DNA from 3 places in the Streptomyces sp. TLI_146 genome. Region 2 is predicted to be linked to each of the others. Evidence: riboswitches for the same ligand, from Rfam matches in the RefSeq annotation. Region 2 holds a riboswitch; each other region holds the start of a gene.
What was found. Region 2 has a riboswitch for cobalamin ahead of BX283_RS36545 (iron ABC transporter permease). Riboswitches for the same ligand answer to the same signal wherever they lie in the genome.

Region 1: linked by a shared signal. The riboswitch ahead of BX283_RS26565 (ribonucleoside-diphosphate reductase subunit alpha) and the one ahead of BX283_RS36545 (iron ABC transporter permease) in region 2 are both predicted to bind cobalamin.
Region 3: linked by a shared signal. The riboswitch ahead of BX283_RS34430 (HoxN/HupN/NixA family nickel/cobalt transporter) and the one ahead of BX283_RS36545 (iron ABC transporter permease) in region 2 are both predicted to bind cobalamin.

The regions. Positions count from the first base shown of each region.
Region 1 is NZ_PJMX01000001.1:5,905,823-5,915,328, reverse strand. Features, by position in the region: gene BX283_RS26590 (carbohydrate ABC transporter permease) at 1-2, opposite strand, end outside; gene BX283_RS26585 (extracellular solute-binding protein) at 82-1,365, opposite strand; gene BX283_RS26580 (GntR family transcriptional regulator) at 1,649-2,413, shown strand; gene BX283_RS26575 (DUF3311 domain-containing protein) at 2,557-2,811, shown strand; gene mctP (monocarboxylate uptake permease MctP) at 2,826-4,457, shown strand; cobalamin riboswitch at 4,588-4,729, shown strand; gene BX283_RS26565 (ribonucleoside-diphosphate reductase subunit alpha) at 4,855-7,233, shown strand; gene BX283_RS26560 (ribonucleotide-diphosphate reductase subunit beta) at 7,233-8,246, shown strand; gene def (peptide deformylase) at 8,359-8,991, opposite strand; gene BX283_RS26550 (hypothetical protein) at 9,050-9,506, opposite strand, start outside.
Region 2 is NZ_PJMX01000001.1:8,214,368-8,223,873, reverse strand. Features, by position in the region: gene BX283_RS36575 (DUF4349 domain-containing protein) at 1-668, opposite strand, end outside; gene BX283_RS36570 (FAD-dependent oxidoreductase) at 883-2,073, opposite strand; gene BX283_RS36565 (TetR/AcrR family transcriptional regulator) at 2,157-2,771, shown strand; gene BX283_RS36560 (hypothetical protein) at 2,821-3,030, opposite strand; gene BX283_RS36555 (ABC transporter substrate-binding protein) at 3,148-4,143, opposite strand; gene BX283_RS36550 (ABC transporter ATP-binding protein) at 4,201-4,968, opposite strand; gene BX283_RS36545 (iron ABC transporter permease) at 4,971-6,026, opposite strand; cobalamin riboswitch at 6,136-6,271, opposite strand; gene BX283_RS36540 (transglycosylase SLT domain-containing protein) at 6,383-7,063, opposite strand; gene BX283_RS41885 (helix-turn-helix transcriptional regulator) at 7,366-8,400, shown strand; gene BX283_RS36530 (MFS transporter) at 8,525-9,506, shown strand, end outside.
Region 3 is NZ_PJMX01000001.1:7,736,975-7,746,480, reverse strand. Features, by position in the region: gene BX283_RS34455 (FAD-binding oxidoreductase) at 1-530, shown strand, start outside; gene BX283_RS34450 (HAD family acid phosphatase) at 599-1,258, opposite strand; gene BX283_RS34445 (aldehyde dehydrogenase family protein) at 1,680-2,990, shown strand; gene BX283_RS34440 (YafY family protein) at 3,043-4,029, opposite strand; gene BX283_RS34435 (NAD(P)H-binding protein) at 4,147-4,986, shown strand; gene BX283_RS34430 (HoxN/HupN/NixA family nickel/cobalt transporter) at 5,011-6,180, opposite strand; cobalamin riboswitch at 6,178-6,385, opposite strand; gene BX283_RS34420 (hypothetical protein) at 6,790-7,056, shown strand; gene BX283_RS34415 (radical SAM protein) at 7,119-8,183, opposite strand; gene BX283_RS34410 (penicillin acylase family protein) at 8,376-9,506, opposite strand, start outside.

The DNA of each region.
Region 1 (9,506 bases), 2.3 Mb from region 2:
ATCGCGCGCTCCTAGCGGTCCCTCTCCGGTACTGGCCGGGCGAGGGCCCCGTCGCTGTCCGACGGGGCCCTCGCCCACAGGTCACTTGGTGTTGATGACCTTGTCGATCGCGGCGTCCGCGTCCTTCGCCGCCTGCTCGACCGACTTCTTGCCGGTGCCGATGGCCTGCAGCATGTCCTGGAGGACCTTGGCCTTCTCGACCTGGCCCCAGCCCGGCGCCATGGGCACGAACCAGCTGGACTCGGCCGCGGTGGCCGGGACGGCCGTCTTCGGGTCCGACTTCAGCGGCGCGAGGGCCGTCTTGTTGTTGGGCAGGTTCTGCTTGGCGATCAGGCCCTTCTGGCCCTGGGTGCCGGTGAACGCGTTGATCCACTCGGCCGCGAGCGCCTGCGCCTTGGACTTGACCGGGACGGCCAGGTCGGAGCCGCCGAGGAAGACCGGCATGGCCTTGCCGGACGGGCCGGGCATCACAAAGTTCTCGATCTTGTCGGCGAGCTTGCCGACCTTGTCGTTCTCCGGGGTCGCGGCGGTGCCGCCCTCCCAGCCGGCGCCGAAGATCAGCGCGGACTTGCCCTGGCCGTAGACGATCGGACGGTCGGACTCGTCCTTCGTCTTGTCGCCGTGCATGTACTTGCCGAGGATGTTCTTGTACTCGTTCAGCCCCTTGAGGGACTCCGGCGAGGACAGGTTCGCCTTGAACTTGCCGCCGTCCTCCTTGGCGATGGAGCCGTCGGCGTCGTACACGTACGACATGGCCGCGTACCAGTCGCGGGACGGCTGGTACCAGGCGCTGAACTTGTCGCCCTTCTTCTCCTGGATCTTGTCCAGGTCGGCGGTCAGCTCGGTGTACGTCTTCGGGGCGGCGCTCACGCCCGCCTCGGCGGCGATGTCCTTGCGCCAGGTCGCCACGCGGCCACCGGCGTAGTAGGGGACGCCGTAGGTCTTGCCGTCGTACGTGACGGAGGCCTTGAGGCCGTCGAGCCAGGCGGAGGAGTTGTCGAACTTCGACGGGTCGATCTCGGCGAAGGCGCCCTTGACCGAGTAGGCGAGCATCTCGGTGTTGCCCATCTCGACCACGTCGGGGGCCTTGTCGGTGGCGAGCACCGCGTCGAGCTTGGCGTTCTTGTCCGGCCAGCCGTAGTACTCGTGGCTGATCTTCAGACCCGGGTGCTTGGCGACGATGGCGTCGTCGGCCGCCTTCACCAGGTCCGGCCAGTTCTTCTGCGCGTCGACCGTCAGCCAGACGGTCAGCGACTTGGCGTCGCCGCCCTTGGCACCGTCGTCCTTCTTGTCGTCGTCGCCGCACGCCGCGATGCTGACCAACATGCCCGCGACGCCGATCGCCGCGATGAGCTTGCGCTTCACGCCACCCTCCTCAGGGATGCTGCAACCCCCCGCCCACCGCGAAGACATACGCCGTGTACTGCCTGTGGGGCTGGGACCTGGTCTTTAATGGTTTAGACCAGTACCCGGAGCTTGGCCTAGACCTTTAGGGGTGTCAAGGGTGTATAAGAAGGGCTGTCGCGTCCGTTATCGGACCGACACCTGAGGGAGGGCGACGACCCGTGACCGGTCCGTGCCACCATGTGAGCCGCGACAGACGGAGGAGCCGGTGACGGCAGCAGCGCAGCACTCGGGAAGGCGGGCCATGGCCACCGACGGGAGCGGTACGGAGACAGAGGCGGGCCCCGGCGCCCGTACCGCTCGCGTGCCCAAGTACTACCGCCTCAAGAAGCATCTCCTCGACATGACGGAGACCCTTCCGCCGGGCACCCCGGTGCCGCCCGAGCGCACCCTGGCCGCCGAGTTCGACACCTCCCGCACCACCGTGCGCCAGGCCCTCCAGGAGCTGGTGGTCGAGGGGCGCCTGGAGCGCATCCAGGGCAAGGGCACGTTCGTCGCCAAGCCCAAGGTCTCCCAGGCGCTGCAACTCACCTCGTACACCGAGGACATGCGCGCCCAGGGCCTGGAGCCGACCTCCCAGCTCCTGGACATCGGCTACGTCACCGCCGACGACACGCTGGCGGGGCTGCTCGACATCGCGGCGGGCGGCAGGGTGCTGCGCATCGAGCGGCTGCGGCTGGCCAGCGGCGAGCCGATGGCGATCGAGACGACCCATCTGTCGGCCAAGCGCTTCCCCGCGCTGCGCCGCTCGCTGGTCAAGTACACCTCCCTCTACACCGCCCTCGCGGAGGTGTACGGGGTGCGGCTCGCCGAGGCCGAGGAGACGATCGAGACGTCGCTCGCCACCCCGCGCGAGGCCGGCCTGCTCGGCACGGACGTGGGCCTGCCAATGCTGATGCTCTCCCGCCACTCACTGGACGGGAACGGCGAACCGGTGGAGTGGGTGCGCTCGGTGTACCGGGGCGACCGCTACAAGTTCGTCGCGCGGCTGAAGCGGCCGACAGACTGACATAGCCGGAAATAGCCTCCGGCCTGCACCGACCCCGCACTCTTTCGCCACGTCCGCTATCCGGACGGGGGTTTCGCGACGGTTATCCGTCCCCTAGATTTCCTGCGCATTACACAGGTGAAGTGAGGGGACGGAGCCAACGTATGCCGGAATCAACGCAAGAGCGGAGACCGGTGATCACGCCCGCGCGCGTGGTCATCGCCCTCTGCCTGATCGCGCCCTTCGTGGCGATGCTCTGGGTCGGTTCGTACGCGAAGACCGACCCGGCCCTCGCCGGGATCCCGTTCTTCTACTGGTACCAGATGCTCTGGGTGGTCATCTCGACCGCGCTCACCATGCTCGCGTACAAGCTGTGGCAGCACGACCAGCAGGGCCGCAAGGCGGGTGAGGGCAAGTGACCTCCTCGTCGCGAGTGACTCTCGCAGCCGCCGACGGGGTGAACGGCGTCGCGCTCGGCGTCTTCATCTTCTTCTTCCTGGCCGTCACGGTCATCGGCTTCCTGGCCGCCCGCTGGCGCCGCGCCGAGAACGAGCAGAGCCTGGACGAATGGGGCCTGGGCGGGCGCTCGTTCGGCACCTGGGTCACCTGGTTCCTGCTCGGCGGCGACCTCTACACCGCGTACACGTTCGTCGCGGTTCCGGCGGCGGTGTACGCGGCGGGCGCGGCCGGTTTCTTCGCGGTGCCGTACACGATCCTGGTCTACCCGCTGATCTTCACGTTCCTCCCCCGGCTCTGGTCGGTCTCGCACAAGCACGGCTATGTGACGACGTCCGACTTCGTGCGCGGCCGGTTCGGCTCCAAGGGCCTCTCGCTCGCGGTCGCGGTCACCGGCATCCTCGCCACGATGCCGTACATCGCGCTCCAGCTGGTCGGCATCCAGGCGGTGCTGGACGTGATGGGCATCGGCGGGTCCAGCAACTGGTTCGTCAAGGACCTGCCGCTGCTGATCGCGTTCGCGGTGCTCGCCGCGTACACCTACTCCTCGGGTCTGCGCGCCCCCGCACTGATCGCGTTCGTGAAGGACACGCTGATCTACATCGTCATCCTGGTGGCGATCATCTACATCCCGATCAAGCTCGGCGGCTTCGACGACATCTTCGCGGCGGCCCGGCACAAGTTCGAGACGCCCAACGCGGCCGGGAAGCCCACGGGCGCGCTCGTGCCCCCCGAGGCGGGGCAGTGGACGTACGCGACGCTCGCCCTCGGCTCGGCGCTGGCGCTCTTCATGTACCCGCACTCGATCACGGCGACCCTCTCCTCCCGCAGCCGCAACGTCATCCGCCGCAACACCACGATCCTGCCGCTGTACTCGCTGATGCTGGGCCTGCTCGCGCTGCTCGGCTTCATGGCGATCGCGGCCGGGGTCAAGGTCAAGAACGGCCAGCTGGCGATCCCGCAGCTGTTCGAGGACATGTTCCCGGACTGGTTCGCGGGCGTGGCGTTCGCCGCCATCGGCATCGGCGCGCTCGTCCCGGCGGCGATCATGTCGATCGCGGCCGCGAACCTTTTCACCCGCAACATCTACAAGGACTTCCTCAAGCCGGACGCCACGCCGGAGCAGGAGACCAAGGTCTCCAAGCTGGTCTCGCTGCTGGTGAAGGTGGGCGCGCTGGTCTTCGTCCTGACGATGGACAAGACGGTCGCGATCAACTTCCAGCTGCTCGGCGGCATCTGGATCCTGCAGACCTTCCCGTCCCTGGTGGGCGGTCTCTTCACCCGCTGGTTCCACCGCTGGGCGCTGCTGGCGGGCTGGGCGGTGGGCATGGCGTACGGCACGCTCGCCGCGTACGGGGTCGCCTCGCCCACCCAGAAGCACTTCGGCGGCAGCTCCAAGGAGATCCCCGGCATCGGTGAGATCGGCTACATCGGCCTCACCGCGTTCCTCCTGAACGTCGCGGTCACCGTCGTCCTCACGGTCGTCCTGCGGGCCCTGAAGGCCCCCGACGGCGTCGACGAGACGTCCCCGGAGGACTACACGGCGGACGCGGGCGACCCGGGCGTACAGACGGAACTGCCCCCGGCGACGGCGGGCTCGACGCACTGAGCCGACCCTTCACCGTATGCACACGGGCCGCCGGGAATCCCGGCGGCCCGTTGTCGCTTTCATGGAGGACGAGTTGACGCTCTGCCACTCCACGGTTTCACCGCGACACAACATGTGGGGGCAACACGACAGCCCGGCACAAGATGTATGCTCGTGCTCGCTGTCGCCGCAGGGGAATCCGGTGCAAATCCGGAACTGTCCCGCAACGGTGTACTCGTACGCATTTGCGTACTTGGTCAGTCCGAGGACCTGCCGACAGCGCGCCCTGGCCGTCCGGTCCGGGTGCCAGACGTCCGGGCCTCGCGGAATGGGCAGTGGACGCGGCGTACCCCCGAGGGGGTGTGTCCGTGTGCCCGCACCTCCCCAAGGCCCCGTGCCGAGCGAGGAGTGCCCCCACGTGACCATCGCCCCTGCGGATCCCGCCTCAGCGATCGCCGAAGAGCCGGCCGATGCCCCCGGGACCGCGCTGCTGCGGACCCTGACCGACCTCACCGCCGATCTGCCGGACACCGACCCCGGCCGTGTCGCCGCCGCCGCGCTGCGCGGCCGCAACGCGCGCTCGGACGAGGCGGAGCTGCGGGGGCTCGCCACCGAGGCCGCCGCCGGTCTGATCTCCGAGGACCCGGCGTACTCCCGCCTCGCCGCCCGGCTGCTGACGCTCACGATCGCCGAGGAGGCCGCGACCCAGGGCTCGGTCTCGTTCTCCGAGTCGGTCGAGGTCGGCCACCGCGAGGGCCTGATCGCGGACCGCACCGCCGACTTCGTACGGCTGCACGCGGCCCGCCTCGACGCGCTGGTGGCGGACTCCCTCGCGGCCGGCGCCGACGACCGCTTCGGCTACTTCGGCCTGCGCACGCTCTACTCGCGCTACCTGCTGCGGCACCCGATCACCCGCCAGGTCATCGAGACCCCGCAGCACTTCATGCTCCGGGTCGCGGCGGGCCTGGCCGAGGACGACTCGGTGCGCGCGCTCGACGAGGTCGCCTCGCTGTACGGCCTGATGAGCCGGCTGGACTACCTGCCGTCCTCCCCCACGCTCTTCAACTCCGGCACCCGCCATCCGCAGATGTCCAGCTGCTACCTGCTGGACTCCCCGCAGGACGAGCTGGACTCGATCTACGACCGCTACCACCAGGTGGCGCGCCTGTCCAAGCACGCGGGCGGCATCGGCCTCTCGTACTCCCGCATCCGCTCGCGCGGCTCGCTCATCCGGGGCACCAACGGCCACTCCAACGGCATCGTCCCGTTCCTGAAGACGCTGGACGCCTCGGTCGCGGCCGTCAACCAGGGCGGGCGGCGCAAGGGCGCGGCGGCGGTCTACCTGGAGACCTGGCACTCCGACATCGAGGAGTTCCTGGAGCTGCGCGACAACACCGGTGAGGACGCCCGGCGTACGCACAACCTGAACCTGGCGCACTGGATCCCGGACGAGTTCATGCGCCGCGTGGACGCGGACGGCAGCTGGTCGCTGTTCTCCCCCGCCGACGTGCCCGAGCTGGTCGACCTGTGGGGCGACGAGTTCGACGCCGCCTACCGCAAGGCCGAGGCGGCCGGTCTGGCCCAGAAGACGATCCCGGCGCGGGACCTGTACGGCCGGATGATGCGCACCCTGGCGCAGACCGGCAACGGCTGGATGACCTTCAAGGACGCCTCCAACCGCACCGCCAACCAGACGGCGGAGCCCGGCCACACCGTCCACTCCTCGAATCTCTGCACGGAGATCCTGGAGGTCACGGACGACGGCGAGACGGCCGTCTGCAACCTCGGCTCGGTCAACCTCGGCGCCTTCGTCCTCGCCTCGGGCGAGATCGACTGGGAGCGCCTGGACTCGACCGTCCGCACCGCCGTGACGTTCCTGGACCGGGTCGTCGACATCAACTTCTACCCGACCGAGCAGGCCGGCCGCTCCAACGCCAAGTGGCGTCCGGTGGGCCTGGGCGCGATGGGCCTCCAGGACGTCTTCTTCAAGCTGCGCCTGCCCTTCGACTCCCCCGAGGCGAAGGCCCTGTCGACCAAGCTGGCCGAGCGCATCATGCTCACGGCGTACGAGGCGTCCTGCGACCTCGCCGAGCGCTCGGGCCCGCTGCCCGCGTGGGACAAGACCCGTGCCGCGCGCGGTGTGCTGCACCCCGACCACTACGACGTCGAGCTGAACTGGCCGGAGCGCTGGGCGGCGCTGCGCGAGCGGATCGCCTCGGTGGGCATGCGCAACTCGCTGCTGCTCGCGATCGCCCCGACCGCGACCATCGCCTCCATCGCCGGTGTCTACGAGTGCATCGAGCCGCAGGTCTCCAACCTGTTCAAGCGCGAGACGCTGTCGGGTGAGTTCCTCCAGGTCAACGGCTACCTGGTGGAGGACCTGAAGAAGCTCGGCGTGTGGGACGCGCAGTCCCGCGAGGCGCTGCGCGAGGCCAGCGGCTCGGTCCAGGACTTCAGCTGGATCCCCGCCGACGTGCGGGCGCTCTACCGCACGGCGTGGGAGATCCCGCAGCGCGGCCTGATCGACATGGCGGCGGCCCGCACCCCCTTCCTTGACCAGTCGCAGTCGCTGAACCTGTTCCTGGAGACGCCCACCATCGGCAAGCTGTCGTCGATGTACGCGTACGCCTGGAAGCAGGGTCTGAAGACGACGTACTACCTGCGTTCGCGCCCGGCGACCCGGATCGCCCGCGCCGCCCAGGCCACCGCCCCGATCCCCGTCCAGCAGGCGGCCCCCGACGCCGACGCGATCGCCTGCTCCCTTGAGAACCCCGAGTCCTGCGAGGCCTGCCAGTAATGAGCTCCACCGACAAGAACCTGCTCGACCCGGGCTTCGAACTGACCCTGCGTCCGATGCGCTACCCGGACTTCTACGAGCGCTACCGCGACGCCATCAAGAACACCTGGACGGTGGAGGAGGTCGACCTCCACTCCGACGTCGCCGACCTCGCCAAGCTGTCGCCGGGCGAGCAGCACATGATCGGCCGTCTGGTCGCGTTCTTCGCGACCGGCGACTCGATCGTGGCGAACAACCTGGTGCTGACGCTGTACAAGCACATCAACTCCCCCGAGGCGCGGCTCTACCTGAGCCGTCAGCTCTTCGAGGAGGCCGTGCACGTCCAGTTCTATCTGACGCTGCTCGACACCTATCTGCCCGACCCGGACGACCGCGCGGCGGCCTTCGACGCGGTGGAGAACATCCCCTCGATCCGCGAGAAGGCGCAGTTCTGCTTCAAGTGGATCAACGAGGTCGAGAAGCTTGAGCGCCTGGAGACGCAGGCCGACCGCCGCCGCTTCCTGCTCAACCTGATCTGCTTCGCGGCCTGCATCGAGGGCCTGTTCTTCTACGGCGCCTTCGCGTACGTGTACTGGTTCCGCAGCCGCGGCCTGCTGCACGGTCTCGCGACCGGCACCAACTGGGTGTTCCGCGACGAGACGATGCACATGAACTTCGCCTTCGAGGTCGTGGACACCGTCCGCAAGGAGGAGCCGGAGCTCTTCGACGACCTGCTCCAGCAGCAGGTCACCGACATGATCAAGGAAGCGGTGGAGGCCGAGCTCCAGTTCGGCCGCGACCTGTGCGGCGAGGGCCTGCCGGGCATGAACACCGAGTCGATGCGCGAGTACCTCCAGTGCGTCGCCGACCAGCGCCTGCAGCGCCTCGGCTTCGCCCCGGTGTACGGCTCGTCGAACCCGTTCTCCTTCATGGAGCTGCAGGGCGTCCAGGAGCTCACGAACTTCTTCGAGCGCCGCCCGTCCGCGTACCAGGTCGCGGTCGAGGGCTCGGTGGGCTTCGACGAGGAGTTCTAGCTTTTAGGGGCGCGGGGAACTGCGCGACCAGCCACGCACGGTCCGCAGACAAAAGCGCACAAAAGGGCCCCGCACCATTTAGGTGCGGGGCCCCTCGCGTGCGTACGCGCGACTAGGCGTTCGGGACCACCTCGTACCGCGGCGTGCCCTCCGCCATCTGCTTCAGCGCGTCCTTGCGGTCCCGCTTGGAGAGCCGGTCGATGTACAGGTACCCGTACAGGTGGTCCGTCTCGTGCTGGAGGCAGCGCGCGAAGTAGCCGGTGCCGCGGACCTTGATCGGGTTGCCCTCGGCGTCCTGGCCGCTGACCTCGGCGTAGTCGGGGCGGGCCAGCTCGGCGTAGGCCGTCGGGACGGACAGGCAGCCCTCGTTGGACTCGTCCAGGACGCGGCGGTCGGCCGGCAGCTCCTGGAGGACCGGGTTGCACACAACGCCGACGTGGCGCACGCCCTCGTCGTCCATGCAGTCGTAGACGAAGACCTTGAGGTCGACGCCGATCTGGTTGGCGGCCAGGCCCACGCCCTCGGCGGTGCGCTGGCTGGCGAACATGTCGTCGATCAGCGCGGCCAGCTTGTCGTCGAACTCGGTGACGTCCTTGCACTCCTTGTGCAGCACCGGGTTGCCGACGACCGTGATCGGCCGGGACGTGCCCCGCGCGCGGTACGCCTGCTCGCGCTCCTCGCAGTCCTCCGTGTCGACGACGAACCCGTCGTTCTCGACCTGCTGGTCCGTCTCCTGCTGCGACATGTCCGCCGTACGCCTTCCTGAAAACCCGATTCCGAACCCGTACAGCCTACGGGCACGGTCAGCAGACTTCCTCTAGATCCCGCCACTCGCGGCTGTCGGGGCTGTCCGCGACCCAGCCGTCGAGCAGGCCGCGCACCAGGCCGGGCGGCGCCGCGATCCCGCACTCGCGCTCGGGCACCCACAGGTCGCCGGCGGTGCGGTGGCCCAGCGGGCCCGGATGGCCCGGCTCGCTGTGGTCGTGCGGGTCCAGGTGCTCGCCGTCGCCCTCGTCGCTGGGCATCCGCGACTCCGAGCAGGACCGGCACAGCAGCCGCACCGACGAGGACCAGTCCTCGGCGGCGAAGCCCGCGTCGGCCGCGAGCCGCTCGAGCGCGTCCCGGTCGGCCTCGGTGGCGGCCTCCAGGAGCACCACCCAGGTGGGCACCGGCGAGGGCGCCCACAGCTCGATCTCGTCGAAGACCGGGAAGGAGGGCCCGGCCGCGACCGTCCGCTCACCGTGCGGCACCCCGTCGTGC
Region 2 (9,506 bases):
TCCTTCAGGGATGCCTGCTGCGCCAGCAGCGCGTCCAAGTCGGCCTGACGGCGGCTCAGTTCCCCCTCCAGCGTGACGACCTCACTCAACTGACCTGCCCGGTCCATCAGTTCGCGTACGCGCGCGACGCTGGAGCGCTGGGTGGTGATCCGGCTCTCCACGTCCACCACCTGATCGGTGACGTCCTGGGCCTTGGCCTTGCGGCCGAGCAACTCGCCGGTGCCCGACAGGCGCGCGAGGACGCTGTCGTATGTGGCCTCCGGGACGCGCAGCACGACATGCGAGACCACATGTCCCCGCTCGTCCCGCTCGGTGGTCTCGTCGCCGACGTACCCGCCCGCCTCCACGGCGGCCGCGCGGCCCGCAGCGAGCGCCTTGCCCACATCGGGCACGTCGAGCGTGAGCTCGGCGGTGCGGATGACGCGCGAAGCCGGGGGGATCGCCTGCTTCGCGGACGGCTTGCGCGCCCCGTCGTCGCCCGGGCGCGAAGCCGTATCCTTCGCGGCCCCGCCCTGCGGCGCGGCCGCGGCATTCTTGTCCGCCTTGCCCGCCGACTTCGCATCGTCGGACCCGCCCGCGCCGCACCCGGCAAGGGCCAGCGAGGCGCTGAGGAGAACGGCCCCCAGAGCCGCGAGAGGTCGGTTCCCGGTCCCACGTCGTACGCGCATGTCGGCTTCCTCGGGGGTAGGTGATCGCCGGGACGCGGCACCGCGTGGGGGACGGGACGGCCCGGCCGACCGTGAGCTGGTGACGAGGATGCTGACAGCACAGGGCTGAAGAGAGCCTGAAGCCTCCTGAAGACCCTTCAGGAACCCAAGAAAAGAGGGGCCTCCGCCTTCGGGCGGAGGCCCCTTCACACGGTTACGGCCGAGCGGCCCACATCTATCGCCGGACGACGCTCGCAGGCACGCCGTTCATGCCGCCGAAGAGGTCGTCCATCGCCCGTCGGGTGGTACGGGCCGGGGTGGCGCGGACGGCGAAGTCGCGGGCCGCCACCGCGAAGGGGTGGGTGAGGGCGGCGATCCGGCCCGCGCGGCGGGACCGGATCCGCAGGGCGTCGGTGCGGGCGCACCGGGCCGCGCTGTAGGCGGCCAGGGCGGCGGGTGTGTCGGTCACGTCGGCGCCGTCGAGGAGGTGGGCGAGGACGACGGCGTCCTCGATGGCCTGGCAGCCGCCCTGGCCGAGGTTGGGGGTCATGGCGTGGGCGGCGTCGCCGAGCCAGGCGAGGCGGCCCTGGTGGTAACGGGGAAGCGGGGCGGCCAGGTCGTGGAGGTCGTGCTGGAGCAGGGCCGCCGGATCGACGCGTTCCAGCAGCGCCGGGATCGGGTCGTGCCAGGTGCCGTACCGGCGCAGGAGTTCGGCGCGGGGGTCGGCGGGGCGGTATCCCTCGGGGGCGACGGCGGTCGCGTAGAGGTAGACCCGGCCGTCGGCGAGCGGGACGACGCCGAAGCGCTCACCGCGGCCCCAGGTCTCGGCGGCCGCCGCCGGGGCCGGCCCGTCGGCGGGCAGCACGGTGCGCCAGGCGGTCTCGCCGCTGTAGTGGAGGCCGGGGTGGGCCGGGTGGTGGCGTCGGCGCAGCGGACTGTGGATCCCGTCGGCGGCGACCACGAGGTCGGCGGTGAAGTCGCCCGACGGGGTACGGACCACCGGCCGGTCGGCCATGGCGTCGACGCCGTCCACGGCGGTGACAGCGGCGCCGTAGCGGATCGTGCCCTCGGGGAGATCGGCGGCCAGGGCCTCGGTCAGGGCCGCGCGGTGCACGGCGAGCGGAGGAGTCCCGTAACGGGCCGTCAGGGCGGCGGTGTCGGCGCGCTGCAGCCACCCGCCGTCGGGACGGCGCAGGCCGAGCGCGGCGGGTGCGGCGCTGCCCGCGGCCCTGGTGACATCGAAGTCGATGGTGTCGAAGGCGCGCAGGGCGTTGGGGGCGAGGACGATTCCGGCGCCCACGGCGGTCGGCTCGGGCGCCCGCTCGCAGACGGTGACCTGCCAGCCGCGGCGGTGCAGGGCCACGGCCGCCGTGAGCCCGCCGATCCCCGCGCCGACCACGACCGCACGACGCTGATTCCCTGACATCCCGCACCACGTCCTTCCCGCCCCGAGTAGCCCTCTACATCTGTAGTGGACATGGCCTCACTCTACAGCTGTAGAGTGAGGCCATGTCCACCCCTCGCACTCCTTCATCCACACCGGACCGCCGCACGGTGATCGCGGACACGGCGATCGGCCTCGTGGCCGCCGCCGGGCTGCGCGGCCTGACCCACCGCGCCGTCGACAGCGCGGCGGGGCTGCCGACGGGCAGCACCTCGTACTACTTCCGTACGAGGGCGGCGCTGATCGGCGCCTGCTACCAGCGGCTGGCGGAACTTGACCTGGGTGACATCGAGAGTGGCGGCGCCCTCGCCGCGGCGCCTCCGGACCGGGAGGCGGTCGCGGCGGTCCTGGCAGGGCTGCTGTACCGCTGGCTGACGGTGGGCCGCGAGCGCCAACTCGCCCGCTTCGAACTCAGCCTGGAGGCGGCCCGCAACCCCGAGCTGGCGCCGGAGCTCCACCGGGCAGGACAGGGCGCGCGTGCCCGGGCCGCCGAACTCCTGGCCTCGCTCGGCACGGACCGGCCCCAGGAGGCCGCCGAACTCCTCGCGGCATGGACGGACGGACTGCTCTACGACAGGCTGGCCGGAGCCCTCGCCAGCTCCCGCCCGGCCCCGGACCTGGCCGAACTGACCGTGACCGCCCGCCGGATGATCGACGCGGCCCTCGCCGAGGCACCCTGACGCGTTCGCGCACGGTTGGCGGTGGTACGGCGACGCGTGGTGCGGCGGCCTACCGACCGACGGGGTCGGCTGGGCGGCCCCGCTCCAGGCGCGCGGCCCACAGCCCCAAACCCACCGTGGTCAGGACGCCCCACACCCCCCAGCCGAGCGACTGGCTCAACCGGTCGTCCGCCACGGCCCCGACGAAGGCGGCCGCTCCGGCGGCCGGCGCCGCGTTCGCCGCGCTCCCCCCTGGCCCTTCGGCCATCTCCCACGCCATGGACGCATGGTGACACCGGTCCCGGAGGCGGACCAGGGCACCCCCGCCATCAACGCGGACGAGTCGGAGTGCGCCCGGTCGGCTGGTGATCACGGCAATCGCGATCGTGGGTGCCTCTCACCGTTTTCCCGCCACCGTCCGCAGATACGCGCCGAAGCGGGCGATCGCCGACGGGTTGCGGGGGCTCTCGACCAGGTCGACGTAGTCGAGCGTGAAGATGCGCCGGTTCTTGACCGCGGAGACGTCCCGCAGCGGAGGGTGGGACAGGAGGAACTTCTTCTTCTCCTCCGCGCTCACCTCCCCGTAGTCGCAGACGACGATCACGTCGGGGTTGCGCTCGACGACGCTCTCCCAGCCGACCGTGGTCCACGAGTCCGCCACGTCGTGCATGACGTTGACGCCGCCGGACTCGGTGATGATCTGTTCCGGGGCGGCGTAGCGGCCGGAGGTGAAGGGCTGGTCGCGGCCACTGTCGTAGAGGAAGACGGTCGGCCGGTCGGCGCCCTTGGGAGCCTTCGCGCGTACGTCCGCGATGCGCTTCTTGAAGTCGGTGATCAGCGCGGCGGCCCGCTTCTCGACGCCGAACAGCCTGCCCAGGTTGGTCAGGTCGGCATAGAGGGCGTCCAGGGGCGGCATGATGCCGCGCGACGTCTTCGTACGGCTGTTGCGGCAGGACTCCGTGAGGATGTACGAGGGGATGCCGAGCTTGGCCAAGGCATCGGGGGTGAAGCCGCCTTCCTCGCGGAAACCGTAGTTCCAGCCCGCGAAGACGAGGTCGGCGCGGGCGTCGAGGACGTTCTCCTTGGTGAGCTGGTCCTTCGAGAGCCAACGGACCTTGTCGTAGCCGTCCTTCCACGGCACGTCGCCCAGGTCTCCCTTGTCGTCGGGCATGGCGAACCCGGCCATACGGTCCTCCAGCCCCAGGGCCAGCATGATTTCGGTGATGCCGACATCGTTGGTGACCACCCGCTCGGGGACCTTCTCGTACGTCACCTCGCGGCCGCAGTTGGTGAGGGTGACCGCCGCGGACTTCGCGTCCTCGGGCCGCTCGACCTTCGCACCGCAACCGGTGGTCACGACGAGGCAGAGGGCGACGGCGAGCAACTTGCGCATGGGCGTCCTTAGGTGGTTTTACGTGGTGGTCGTGCGCGGGTCTTACGCGCGGTGGTCTCACGCGGTGGGCGGGAGCAGGTCGAACAGGAGCTGGACGGCGCCCGTGCCGGGATGCCGTACGGGATGCGCGCGCACACCGAACGTCCGGGCGAGCAACTCCGGTTGGAGGACGTCGTGCGGAGGGCCGGAGGCGACGATCCGGCCGCCGTCGATGACATACAGGAGGTCGCAGTGGGCCGCGGCGAGGTTGAGGTCGTGCAGCGCGGCCAACACCGTCACCCCGCTGTCGCGGACGAGGGAGAGGACGTCCAACTGGTGGGCGATGTCCAGGTGGTTGGTCGGCTCGTCGAGCACGAGCACCTGCGGCTGCTGGGCGAGGGCGCGAGCGATGAGGACGCGCTGCTTCTCTCCGCCGGACAGGCTGAGCAGACCTCGGTCGGCCAGGTGGGCGACACCGGTGCGTTCCATGGCCCGCGCGCAGATCTCGCGGTCAGAGGCCGCCGTACGCCCCCGGTGCGGCAGCCGTCCCATGGCGACCGCCTCGGCCACGGTGAAGTCGAAGTCGGCGGACGACTCCTGCGGGAGCGCGGCCAGCGCCCGGGCGGCGGCCCGGGGATCCATGGCGTGCAGATCGTCGCCGTCCAGCCGGACCACTCCCCCGGTGGGCCGCAGCGCCCGGTACACACTGCGCAGCAACGTCGACTTTCCACTGCCGTTCGGGCCGACGAGTCCCACGAACGCCCCGCTGTCCACGGTGAGTCGGACGTCGTCGACCAGCCGGGTACGAGCGGCCTCGACCGTCACACCGTCGATGTCGATCCGCACGGTCAGCCACCTCCGAAGGCATAGCCGCCGCGCCGCATCAGCAGGACGAACGCGGGAACACCCACCACCGCCGTGATGACGCCCACGGGCAGCTCGGCCGGGGCGAGCAGCAGCCGGGACAGCACATCCGCCCACACCAGCAGCACCGCTCCCGCGAAAGGAGCCACGGCCAGCACCCGCCGGTGGTCCGCGCCCACCACCATGCGTACGACGTGCGGCACCATCAGCCCGACGAACCCGATGGCTCCGCTGACCGCGACGACGGTCCCGGTGACCGCCGCGGTGACGAGGAACAACTCCCGGCGCAGCCGCGACGGCGGGACACCGAGCGCGGCCGAGGTCTCGTCCCCCATGGCGAGCGCGTTGAGCGACTCCGCCCGCCACCGCAGCCACACCCACCCGGCCGCCACGGTCACCGCGGCGATCGGCACCTGCGCCCAGGTCGCTCCGCCCAGACTGCCCAGCAGCCACATCATCGCCGACCGGGCGGCCTCGCCCCGGGCCGCGCCGAACACCATGACCGTGGTGAGCGCCTCGAATCCGTACGCCAGCGCCGTACCCGTCAGGATCAGCCGCAGCGGAGTCAGCCCACGGGGCGAGCGGGCCACGGCGTACACCAGCACCATGGCCGCGAGCGCCGAGGCGAACGCCGAGACCGACAGCGCCCACACCCCGAGTCCCGCGAACGCCCCCAGCAGGATGACGGCGTTGGCGCCCACCGCGGCGCCGGAGGAGATGCCCAGGACGAACGGATCCGCCAGCGCGTTGCGGACCATCGCCTGTACGGCCACACCGACGGCCGCGAGCCCCGCCCCGACGACCGCGCCGAGCAGGACCCGCGGTAACCGGATCTCCCAGACGATGGTGTACGCGGCCGCGTCACCCGCCGACACGGTTCCGCCGGTGAGTCCGGCCCACAGGAAACGGGGCACGTCCGCCCAGCCGACCTCGGCGGCCCCGAGTCCGACACCACAGCCGAGCGACAGCACAAGCAGCAGTCCCAGGCCGAGGCTGAGCGGCAGCACGGGTATCCGGCTGGGTGCCGTACTTCGGCGCACGGTGGGGACCGTCCTTCACCTGGGCCCACCGGCTGGACGTCAAGCAGGAGACAGCCCGTACGGCCGTGCCGACCGCGCGGTCCCCTCTCGCAGTCCACGGCGAGCAGTCAACGGGTCGCAGGCCCCCCACGGGCGATCGGGCTCGCACGGCGACCGTCGGTCAGCCGTGCACACCGTTGCGGGTCAGCGCCGGGTTCTCACCGGACTTCCCCCGCGGGAGACGAATGGAGCCTAACAAACGCCGCCTTCAGTGCGTTTGCCGTCCACCGGCGCAGCCGGAACACACCGATCAGTGAGGGGACGGGGCGGCTCGCGGGTGATCCGAACGCGGCGAAAGCACGTCCGTACGAGTGGCGTCAGTACGAGTTGTGGGACAGCCAGAACGACCAGGCGCCGCAGGGGCTGCCATAGCGCTGGTTCATGTAGTTCAGGCCCCACTTGATCTGCGTGGCCGGGTTGGTCTGCCAGTCCGGGGCCACGGAGCTCATCTTCGTGCCCGGCAGCGCCTGGACGAGGCCGTAGGCACTGCCGTTGGTGGCCCGGTAGTTCCAGCTCGACTCGTTGTCCACGATGTGGCTGAAGCACTGGAACTGGGACGCCGGGACGATCTGACGGGCGATCGCCTGGACCTCGGCGACCGAGTAGGAGCTCTGGGTCTGGAGAGGGCTTCGGCCCGTCGAGCGGCTCGCGCTCTGCTTCTCCAGGTCGCGGTCCTTCGCGGCCTTCTCGGCGGCACCCTTCTTCGACTTGGCGTCGCGGGCCGCCTGCCTGCGGGCGGCTTCCTCGGCGGACTTCTTCGCCGCGGCGCTCGCCTGCGCGGACTGCGCGTCGGCCTGCAGTGTCAGGGACGCGGTCTGCACCTGGGCCTGCTGGCCGGCGGGAATGTCCGCGAAGAGGGTCGAATCCGCTGCGGTCGCCTCGACGTTGTCGTTCGAGGCGGCCGCGGGACCGCCTGCGGCAATGCCGACTACGGCGCCAACGGTGGTGACCGCGGTGGCCGACGCCACCGCGAAACCCCGGACCGAGCTCCGGCTCACACGCTTTCCTTCCAGCAGTGATGGAATGGTGCGGGTACCGGGGTACCCGGGTACGAGGGTGTCGTAGGCGGGGCCTGACTGATCCCTGACTCTGCTGGAAGGTGATACGGCGAGGCAATTGTCTGCCGCGTGTGAAACCTCACACCTCATCCGCCCCACCAGTCCTTCCAATCTGGCCCCCAAGAAGGTGCCGCGCGCTTAGGATGCTGCGCCCCGCCTCCCAGGCCGGAGTCGGCCATTCCCAAATGTCCGGATCGATGGGCTGGTCCGCCCGGCGGGCGGGGGCCCACACTGGGGACGTGATGCCAGGGGGAGAACGGCTGTACCGGGACCTGCGCGAGGTGCTGGTGCCGGGCGCCGGGGTCGAGGACACGGGGGCCGCCCTGTCCGGGGTGATCGCGCCCGTGGTCGCGCATGACGCGCTGCGGCTGGTGGTGATGAACCCGTCGCTGGGAGTGGGCGCCACCGCGCTGGGGTTCTGGCACGGGTACGGACCGGATCTCGGCCATGAGCTGATGACCATCGCCGCCCGGGGCGCCAACTACCCCCAACTGGCCCGCCTGGCACGGCAGAGTGTGCCGGTACTCGTCGCGGACCGCCGCTTCCGCGCGAGCGCGTACGACCGGCTGCTCGCCCGGTACGGGGTCGGCGAGGAGCTCTGCCTGGTCCTGCGGGACGGCCGCGGCGTGTGGGGACTGCTCGGACTGCTGCGGGCCGATGACGGCCGGCCGTTCGACATCGACGACAGGCACCGCATCGCCGACGTCGGGCCGCCGCTGATCGCCGCGGTACGCGGCTACGTGACCACCGGGCCCATCGCGCCCCCCGGGCTCGGGCTGCCGCCCGGCATGCTCGTCGTCGACGCCGAGGGCAAGGTCGCCGCGATGACACCCCAGGCCCGGCAGCGGCAGGCGATGATGGCGCAGCAGCAGGGGGCACCGGACTGGCTCATCGAATACTGCTACGCCTCCCTGTCGTTCGAGGCGCGCGAACACGCCCGCGATCCGCGCCGGCGGTACGCGAGGGTGTGCACCCCCTCGATCGTGCACGGCGAGTGGACCGCGATCGAGGCCCAGCCGCTCGGCGACGACGGCGACGTGGCGATCATCATCCAGCGTGCGACCGGCGAGCTGCTCGTCCCGGCGTTCTGCGACTGGTACGGGATCACCACCCGGGAGCAGCAGGTCGTGCGGCACCTGCAGGACGGCACGGCGCCCAAACAGATCGCCCGGCTCCTCGACCTGTCCGTGCACACGGTCAACGACCACCTCAGGGCGATCTTCCGCAAGACCGGAGCCGGCGGACGCGACGAACTCATGGCCGCCCTCACCGCGTAGAGCCGGACAGGTCTCCGACCCGGGCATGACGGACACGTCGAATGCTCGACCGCTGACCGCCGCCGCGCGAGACCGCCTCGGGTCATTCGGGGGTGCCCACGGGGCCGCTGCTAGCCTCTTGGCCATGATCGGGAAGCGCGCCAGGCCGCGGATATCCGGCTCGTCGGCGCCGAGCGGTCCGCAGCGTGCCCTCATCGCCGCGAGCTTCGTCAGTCGGGTGGGCAACGGGCTGTTCAACACCGCCGCGGTGCTCTACTTCACCCTGGTGGTGCACCTGCCCGCCGCACGGGTCGGTGTCGGCCTCACGGTCGCCGGGCTGGTCGGGCTGCTGGCCGGGATCCCGGCCGGGAACCTGGCCGACCGGTACGGGCCGCGCACGGTCTGGCTGACGGCCCTCGCGATGCAGGCCGCGACGATGGCCGCGTTCGTTCTCATCCACGACTGGGTGACGTTCACGCTCATCGCCACCCTGGACCGGCTGGCGGCGACGGCGGGCGGCGCCGCGGGCGGCGCGATCGTCGCCCGTACCGGCGGTGAACGCCCGGCCGCCTTCAGGGCGAAACTCCGCACCTTCGTCAACCTCGGCGTGGTCCTGGGCACCCTCGGCGCCGCCTTCGCCGTCTCGGCCGACACCCGCGCGGCCTACACCGCGCTCATCCTCGCCAACGCCGCCAGCTTCGCCTGCGCCGGTCTGATCGCCCTGCTCGGCGTCCCGAACTACCGGCCCCTGCCCCGGCCCGAGGAGCACCACCGCTGGGCCGTCCTGTCCGACCGGCCGTACGTGTCCTTCGTCGCGCTCTACGGCGCGATGGGCCTGCAGTACCAGACCGTCTCCCTGCTCCTGCCGATCTGGCTCTCCGCCCACACCGACGCGCCCCGCTGGACCGTGGCGGCGGTCTACGCGGTCAACAGCGGGGTGTGCGCGCTGCTCCAGAGCAGGATCGGCTCCCGGGTGGAGACACCACGCCAGGGCGGCCGGGCGTTCCGCATCGCCGGGCTGCTCTTCCTGGTCAGCTGCCCCTTGATGGCCCTGACCGCGGACGTTCCGGTCTGGGTCGCGCCAGGGCTCGCCGTCCTCGCCGTCTGCGTCCACAGTCTCGGAGAGG
Region 3 (9,506 bases), 480 kb from region 2:
AGGCCGAGGGCCGGGCGCTGCTCGGTGCGCTCGACGCGATCGAGGGCGCGAACACCGACACCCGGGCCGTGCTGCCGGTGGCCGAGCTGGGCGAGATCACCGGCGAGCCGACCGAGCCGGGGCCCAGCGCGACCCGCGCCGAACTGCTCACCGACCTGGACGACAAGGTCGCGGCCGCGCTGCTCGCGGAGCCGGTCGACCCGCTCTTCGGTGTGCACATCCGGCACCTGGGCGGCGCCTTCGCCGCGCCGACGGAGAACCCGCAGGGCCCGCTGACCGAGCCGTACACGCTGTCCATGTTCGGGCTGCCGTTCACGCCGGAGCGCGGCGCCGAGATCGCCGCCCGCCAGGAGGCGCTGGTCCAGTCGGTCGCCCCGTACATCAGCGGCCGCAAGCCCTACACGTACCTCTCCCCCGGCGACACCGCCGCCGCTGCCTTCAAGCCCGAGGCGCTGGCCAGGCTCCAGCAGGTCAAGCGCGACCGTGACCCGCGCGGCGTCTTCCGCAGCAACTTCCCGGTGCTCGGCTGACGGCCTGATACGCAGGACGGCGCCCCGCGGCAGTGGCCGCGGGGCGCCGTCGCCGTGTCACCGACCGGTCAGGACAGCTTGCCGTCGTAGTCCGGGAGCTTGAAGGTGCGCTCGGCGTGACCGCCGACCAGGTCGGTCGTGTTGTTGCCGAAGTTGGCGACGACCGTGTAGCCGCGCGCCTCGATCTCGGCCCGCTTCTCCGTCTTGTACGTGCTGACCTCGTGGAACAGGTCCGGCAGATCCCGTACGTAGAGACCGGTGACGGGGTAGCCGACCGCCTTGAGGTTGTACGCGGTGAGGGACTCGATGATGCCGGGGCGGGCCGTCACGAAGAAGACGGCGACGCCCTGGGCGCTCGCCTCGCGCACCATGTCCCGCATGGACTGGATGGCCGGGGTCGGGAACGTCCAGAAGTGGTGGAAGTCCGTCTCCAGCGTGGTGTTGTCGATGTCCAGGACGATCGCCGGCTTCTCGCCCGCGGGCGAGGCGGCGATGCGCGCCTTGAGGTACGGGCGGGCGGTGTCCACGACGGACTGGACGTCACGCTGCCAGGTCCCGTAGTCGACGCCCTTGAGCGCGGCGATCCCGCCGGAGGCGGAGGCCTGGGCCACGACGGAGTGCGGGGCCGCGGCGGGGGCCGCCTGGGAGGCGGTCGGCGCGGCGATGAGGGCGGTCGCCGCTGCGGCCACCGTGACGGCCGTGCGCGTCGTCCAAGCAGTGCGGTGCATGGGGGGTTGGTGCTCCTCTGTCGCGATGGTGGGAGCCCGTGGGGGATCCGTCGGGCCGTGGCGATCGGCCCGTTCGGCACGGGATTGGCATGCGCACGGCCAAGAATGATCAGCCGGTGACCCGATGTCTACTGGTCGGTAGGAAACTTCTCGTATATGCGAGGTGAATCCACGGAAGTGCCGCACGAGCCCGCCCCATACGGAAGATGAGCCGCCGGATCCGCTGCACACCCGCCCCTCCGGTCGCCACGCACCGTCCCGGCTCGTCGCTCCGCGCAGCCACGAAACTCCCGCGAGGAAATCGCGCGCCCCCGGGAATTTATTTTCCAACCTCAACTGTTGGCATATGCATCGAGCTGATCGAGGCTCGACCCCGACGACAGCGCGGACCGACGGGTCCGCCCCCCAGCAGCGAGGCACCATGAACCCCATCCAGGAGCAGCCCGCCGACACCGTGGCCCGGCTGCGCGCCACCTTCCGCACCGGCCGCACCAAGCCCGTCGAGTGGCGCACCACCCAGCTGCGACGCCTGCGCGAGATGCTCACCGAGCGCGGTGCGGACCTGGTGGAGTCGCTCCGCGCGGACCTCGGCAAGAGCCCGGCCGAGGTCCAGCGCACCGAGATCGGCTTCACCGTCCGGGAGATCGACCACACCCTGGACCACCTCGCGCAGTGGCTGCGCCCCGAGCCCGCGCCCGTCCCGGAGCACCTGGGCGGGGCGACGGCCTGGACGCAGTACGACCCGCTGGGCGTGGTCCTGGTCATCGCGCCCTGGAACTATCCGGCGCAGCTGCTGCTCACCCCGATGATCGGCGCCCTGGCCGCGGGGAACGCGGTCGTGGTCAAGCCCAGCGAGCTGGCTCCGGCCACCTCCGCCGTGCTGGCGCGGCTGCTGCCCGAGTATCTCGACCCGGACGCGGTGGCCGTGGTGGAAGGCGGCATCCCGGAGACCACGGCGCTGCTGGCCGAGCGGTTCGACCACATCTTCTACACCGGCAACGGCACCGTCGGCCGTATCGTCATGGCCGCCGCCGTCCAGCACCTCACCCCGGTCACCCTCGAACTGGGCGGCAAGTCCCCGGTGTTCGTCGACCGGGACGCCGACCTCGACACGGTCGCGGCCCGGCTGGCCGCGGGCAAGTTCCTCAACGCGGGCCAGACCTGTGTCGCGCCCGACTACGTCCTCACCGACCCGGAGACCGCCCGCGCCCTCGAACCGGCGCTGGCCCGGGCCGTGGAGGCCCTGTACGGAGCCGACCCGCAGGCCTCCGCCGAGTACGGCCGCATCGTCAACGAGCGCCACTTCGACCGGCTGAGCGCGCTGCTCGACTCGGGCCGGGTCGTCACCGGTGGCCGGGGCGACCGCGCCACCAAGTACCTCGCGCCGACCGTCCTCGCCGACGTCGACCCCAAGTCGCCGGTGATGCGGGAGGAGATCTTCGGGCCGATCCTGCCCATCGTCACGGTGGCGGACCTGGACGAGGCCATCGGCTTCATCAACGACCGCGACAAGCCGCTGGCCCTGTACGCCTTCACCGAGTCCACGACCACCCGCGAGCGCCTGGCCGCCGAGACCTCGTCGGGCGGCCTCGGCCTCGGTCTGCCGCTGGCCCATCTCACCGTCTCCGACCTGCCGTTCGGCGGCGTCGGCGAGAGCGGCATGGGCAACTACCACGGCCGCTACTCCATCGAGACGTTCAGCCACCGCAAGGCGGTGCTGGCCGCCGGGTGACCGACGGCGACGGGCCGGAGCGGATCTCCGTTCCGGCCCGTCGCCGCACCCGCTACCCCTCGCCGTAGAGCCCGGCGAGTTCGGCCCCCAGTTCCGCGAGCCGCTCGCGGGCCTCCGGCGGTTCCAGGACCTCCACCCGCGCCCCGAGACCGGCCAGTTGCGCGGCCACGACCTCCGGGGACGGGCCGTCGATCTCCATCTCCAGCCATCCGTCGGCCCGTTCGCCGCCCAGGCGCAGTCGGCCGCCGAACAGGACCGCCAGGACGCGCCCGGCCGTGGGATCGGCCCGCCCCCGTACGGTCGCGCCGCGCATCCGCTCCTCCATCGGCGCGGCCAGGGCCCGCCAGGCCGAGGCCAGATCGAAGCCCTCCGGCCGCACGACGGGGTCCGCGGTCACCTCGACCGAGGTGATCCGGTCGAGCCGGAAGATACGCAGACCGTCGTGGCCGGATCCGGCCACCGGCTGCTCGCCTCCCCCCTTGTCCGTACCGGCCACGAGATACGGGACTCCCGCCTTGGTGACCAGGCCCAGGGGGTCGACCGTGCGCATACCGGCCGGGCTGCCGGGGCGGGCGTATCCGAGGCGGATCCGCAGGCCGTCCACCACCGCCCCTTGCAGCGCGTCCAGCTGGGGCGTGCCCGCGGTGACGGGCAGGCGCCACCAGTCCGTGCCGTCCGTGACACCGGCCTTCGACGCGGCCTCGGCGTCGGGCCGGAGCGGCGCGGGCAGCGCCCGGACCAACTTGCGCAGCGCCGTGCGCAGTTCGGGCGTGGCCGCCGACGGCCCCGCGACCAGGAACATCGCACGGATCTCGGCGGCCGTCAGACCGGTGAGGTCGGTACGGGCCCCGCCGACCAGGGACCAGCCGCCGCCCCGCCCGTGCTGGGAGTACACCGGGATGCCGGCGGCCGCCAGCGCCTCCAGGTCGCGGCGCGCGGTGCGCTCGGACACCTCCAGCTCCGCCGCCACCTCGCGCGCGGTCACGCGTCCGCGTGTCTGCAGGAACAACAGGGTCGCCACCAGACGATCGGCTCTCATGCCGATCATTCTCTTTCTGAAACTGGACAAGAGATGGCCAGTTTGGCTTCCAGGATGAGTGCAGATCGAGCGCGGACGGATCACGTGCCGCGCCTCAGACACCCTCAGGGAGAGATCATGATCGTGGTGACCGGAGCAACCGGGAACGTCGGACGGCACCTTGTTCGGACCCTCGCCTCGTCGGGCGAGTGGGTGACAGCGGTCTCCCGTCGCGTCCCGGCCGGGTTGATGCCGGGCAACGTGGAGTTCCAGCAGGCCGATCCGGCCCGGCCCGAGAGCCTCAAGCCCGCCCTCGACGGGGCCGACGCGCTGTACCTCCTCGTCCCCGGCGACGGCGAGGGCCTCGACCCGTACGCCATCCTCGACACGGCGCGGGCCGCCGGGGTGCGCCGGGTCGTCCTCCAGTCGTCGCAGGCCACCGCCACCCGCCCGCACTCCCCCGCACACACCCGGCTGCGCGCCTTCGAGGACGCCGTACGGGAGTCGGGCCTGACGTGGACGGTCCTGCGGCCCAGCGGATTCGCCTCCAACGCCTATATGTGGGCGGCCTCGATCCGCTCCGAGCGGACGGTCACGGCGCCCTTCGGCGATGTCGCCCTGCCCGTCATCGACCCGGCCGACATCGCCGCGGTCGCCGCCGCGGCCCTGCGCGACGGGAGCCACACGGGCCGGACGTACGAACTCACCGGACCGGCCCCGCTCTCGCCGCGCGAGCAGACCCGCGCGATCGGGGAGGCGCTGGGGGCGCCGGTGCGCTTCGTCGAGCAGAGCCCGGCCGAGGCACGGGAGCTGCTCACCCGCTTCATGCCGGAGCCGGTGGTCGAGGCCACGCTCGGCATCCTCGGCGAACCCACGCCCGAGGAGCGGCGGGTGAGCCCGGACGTGGAGCGGGTCCTGGGCCGGGCGCCGCGTCCGTTCAGCGCCTGGGCGGCGGACAACGTGGCGGCCTTCAGGTGACGCGGCCTTCAGGTGACGCGGCCTTCAGGTGACGTCCGGGACCGGCTCGGATGCGGCCTGGCCGGGCACTTCGGCGGGCCGCGGGGGGACGCGCCCCGCCCACCGCTGCTCGACCTTGGCCAGCCGCCAGTACGCCAGGGCCGCGGCCCACACCGCGACGAACAGGCCGACGATGATGAAGCCCACGTTGTCCAGGTCGAGGCCCGCGATCCAGCCGGTCGCGCCGTCGCGCAGGTCGAGCTTGTCGTGCAGGACCCCCACCAGCTCGATCGTGCCGATCAGGAAGGCCACCGCGATGGAGAGCCCGGTGATGGTGAGGTTGTAGAACACCTTGCGCACCGGGTTGGAGAAGGCCCACTGGTAGGCGAAGTTCATGAAGGTGCCGTCGATGGTGTCGAACAGGCTCATTCCCGCCGCGAAGAGCAGCGGCAGGCACAGCACCGCGTACCAGGGCAGCCCGGCGGCCGCGCCCGAGCCGGCCATCACCATCAGGGTGACCTCGGTGGCGGTGTCGAAGCCGAGCCCGAAGAGGAAGCCCAGCGGGTACATCTGGCCGGGCCGGGTGATCGACTTGGTGAAGCGGCCCAGGAGGCGGTTCATGAACCCCCGTGAGTCCAGGTGCTGTTCCAGCTCGGCCTCGTCGTACGTGCCCGCGCGCATGGCCCGGAAGACCCGCAGGATGCCGGCGAGGGCGAGGAGGTTGAGCGCGGCGATGAGGTACAGGAACGATCCGGAGACGGTCGTGCCGACGATGCCGAGCGTCTGGTGGGTCTGTGAGTCGTCGTTCATCAGGGTGCCCGCGAGCTGCGCGCCCCCGGCGACCAGGGCCGCCATGACGACCACGACGCTGGAGTGCCCGAGCGCGAACCAGAAGCCGACCGACACCGGGCGTTTGCCGTCGGCCATCAGCTTGCGGGTGGTGTTGTCAATCGCCGCGATGTGGTCGGCGTCGAAGGCGTGCCGCATGCCGAGGGTGTAGGCGGTGACGCCGAGGCCCAGGCCGAACGTCTTCGAGCCGACCTCGTAGTGCTCGGGCACGACGAGCAGGAAGAGGATGCCGAACGCCACCACGTGCAGGGCGGCGATCACCGCCAGCAGCCAGGCGGTGCGCACGGTGTCCTCGCGCCGCCAGTGGAATGTGGCGGCAGGGGTGGGCAGGGTCATTCGTTCACGCTCCAGCACCTCGTGGATCATTACGCGAGATGCCGTGGCCGGTCTCCTGGCTTCCGGGTGTCGCGCCGCCCCTGCCTTCCCAGCGGCCTCACGGCCACCAGTGGCACTACGGGGCGGGCTACCCGAAGCCGTTCATGGCCTGAACGACATGGGGCCCGATCACAGTGGCGAGGGCCGCTCCGGTCTTGCACCGGTCTTCCCGAACACCACGGCTCGCCAACCGTAGGTGCGACCCGCCCCACCTGCAAGTCTGGTCGTGGACAGGGGTATTACAGATCACATTCCACGCCGGACTCGACGAGGGAGCGAAACGGCTCGGCCGGGTCCGGACGAAGCAGAGCCGGGCCTGACGCACCGCGAGGTCGGCCGGGCGTGCGCCGAAGGGGCACCCACCGCCACGGCTCAAGGTGCTGACGCACGCGGGCCTGGTTACGCTGCGCCGGACGGGACCAATCGCTTCTCCCGGCCCGGCGCGACGGGCACGAGGAAGGGCCGACGCATGGGCGACGCCGCCAGCAGGAACACGGTCGCGGTCGAGCGGCACATCGCCGCGAGCCCCGCCGCCGTGTTCTCGTTCTTCACCGACCGCGAGCGCTGGCTGTCCTGGGCGACTGGTACCGGCGGGAGATCATGGACCCGGGCAAGCAGCCCCTGCTGTTCCTGCTGCTCGGGTTCCTCGGGGCGTTCCTCTTCATCCGGTTCGGCGTGCGGATGATCCGGGCCGAGATCGAGGCCGCCGTCTGCGGGATCGGCACGGCCCTCGTCCTGGACGAGTTCGCCCTCATCCCGCATCTGCGCGACGTCTACTGGTCCGAGGAGGGCAGGCTCTCCGTCGACAGCGTCGTCCTGGGGGCGGCTGTGTGGGGAACGCGAGGGCTGGCGCCGTCGGCTGCGTGAGAAGGTCTACGACGCGATCGCGGGCAAACCCTCCCAGCCGTGATCATCGCCGAGGACGCCTCTCAGCCTGCGGTCGGCGCGGTGAACACCGGGCGGCGGTCGATGCGGGCGCGGACCTCGTCGGAGCCGAAGTGGTAGTCGATACGCCGCACGGCCTCGGCCCAGCCGCGCATGGTGCCCGCGCCCGCGCCGGAGAGCGCCTCGGTCACGAACGGGTCGGTCCACCGCTCCACCGCACGCCGCCACAGCTCGGCGGGCGGCTCCTCCAGCAGACTGCCGACCGTGCCCTCGTAGATGAGCATGGCCCGGACCTGCCCGTCGGGCTCGATCTGCACCGACTGGAAGTCGAGCCCGCGCGCCACCTGTTCGGGGTTCATCTGCAACGAGAAGTTGGTCGACGTGCCGACCCGGACGGTGGCCGGGGCGAGCGCCTGAAGCCGCGCGCGCCGCTCCTCACCGCCCAGCTCGACGAGCTGTTCGTCCGAGAGAAGTTCGTGCTCGGCGTATCCGGTGCGGCTGCCGAGCCCGGACGGCACGGCGGCCCCGAAGTCGAGCGAGCTCAGGTGCGGGAACCGGGGGACGACGTCCGTGCAGAACTCCTCCAGCCGGTCGACGTTGCTCCGTACGACCACACAGTCGATGGCGAACGGGAGCGGGCGCTCACCGCGCCCGTCCCGCTCCCGCGCTGCGGCCTCCAGCAGTGCCAGCGCCCGCATCGCCCGCTCGAACGAACCCGCCCTGCCGCGGATCCGGTCGTGCACCTCGGGCGCGGGGCCGTCGACACTCACCACGACCCGCCCGCACACGCGCGCCAGCTCTTCGGTCATCCACGGCTGGAAGTTCCAGCCGCCGGTGTACACGAGCACCGAGATACCGGCCCGCGTCAGCCGCTCCGCGACTTCGAACACCCCCTTGACCAGGAGCGGTTCACCCCCGGCGAGGGTGACCTGGAGGGGGCCCAGGGAGATGATCGCGTCGGCGATGCGGAGCATGTCGTCGTGGCCGACCTGGCGCGTCGGCCGCCTGCCCGACTCCGAGTAGCAGTGGGTGCAGCGCAGCGGACAGGCGTACGTGATGTCCCAGATGACGGACTGGGGACCATCGGCAACGTTGTTCGCGCGCTCCATCGCATGCTCCCCGTGTCCGCTCGCGGCCTCGACGCCGGAACGTCCCCCGTTCGGGCGGGGGACGTTCCCGCCTCGCTCAGACTAGGAGGCGTCCCCCGGCCCCGGTATCCCCAACTCTGGGGATGGCGTGGGCCGTACGGGTCGCCCCGACGCGTTCATGGCACCGGCGCCCACCGCCCCGGTCAGCCCCGGTCAGCCCCGCAGGGTTATGGTCCGCAGCTGGGGGTCGGACGCTATCTCCGCCTCGGTGAACCGTTCCGTGACCCAGCGCTTGTGCGAGAAGAGGACGGTCTGGTCGGTGTAGTGCGGCGATTCGGGGTTGACGGACTGCCCGTAGGTGAGGATCGTCCGGGTGCGCGGCCCCTGGGCCGTCAGCTCCGTGGCCATGATGAAGCTGGAGCCCGACGCGTAGTCGTCCGGGGAGCTCGGGCGTGTGGCGCCGCCGCTGCCCGACGTGGGTGACGCGTCCACGACGTTGAAGCAGCCCTCGCCTCCGGAGCAGCCGGGCAGCGGAATCCCCGCCCAGCGCTGCACACTGCCTATCGGCGCGTCCAGCGGCACCTGGTCGGCGGCCAGCTGGCGGACGGCGTCGGCCAGCGCGCGCCGCACCTGCGGCTCGTCGCCGTTGAGCCCGCGCGGGGTGGTGAGCGGCTGGGCCGGGTCGTACGGAACGCGCCACCAGGCGTGCGGGCCGTCCACTCGGGTGCGGAACGCCTTCCACAACACGGCGCCGCGGCTGTCGGGGTCGTCGCGGGTGTCCCAGGCCGCCAGGACGTCACAGGCGGCGCGCACATCCACCTCGGTGCCGTCGGTGGCGGTCAGGACGGGGTGCGCGCGGCACATCGCGACCGCGTCGTCGCGGCCCAGCTCCGCCGTGTAGTTGCGGTCGCCGAGCATGCTCGCCTGCAACGTGGACAGGGTGAAGCCGGGAGCGCCGAGTCCGTCGGAGCCGTCGCGCCGGCCCGCGATCATCTGGAGCCCGAGCTGGGCGCGCGGCCCGAGGGGAACTCCGGCGCGGTACATCCGCGGGTAACCGGCCAGCGGCTCGGCGGGGTTGGTCAGCGTCGAGTCGTTGTTGGAGTTGGCCACATAGTCGGTCCGGGTCAGCCGGGGCTGGTGGCCGGGGCCGAAGATGCCCGGCACCACCGCGTCGGGGTCGCTGCCCCAGTCGCAGGCCGAGGTCGAACCGTCGAGCACACCGACCAGATCCTCGCCGCCCCCGCCCGGCAGGGCACACCGCTTGAGCTGGTCGTCGGCGACGTGGGGCACGGCGGAGGAGTCGTTGAAGTACGCGGTACCGGCGGTGTCCGTGGCGATCGTGTA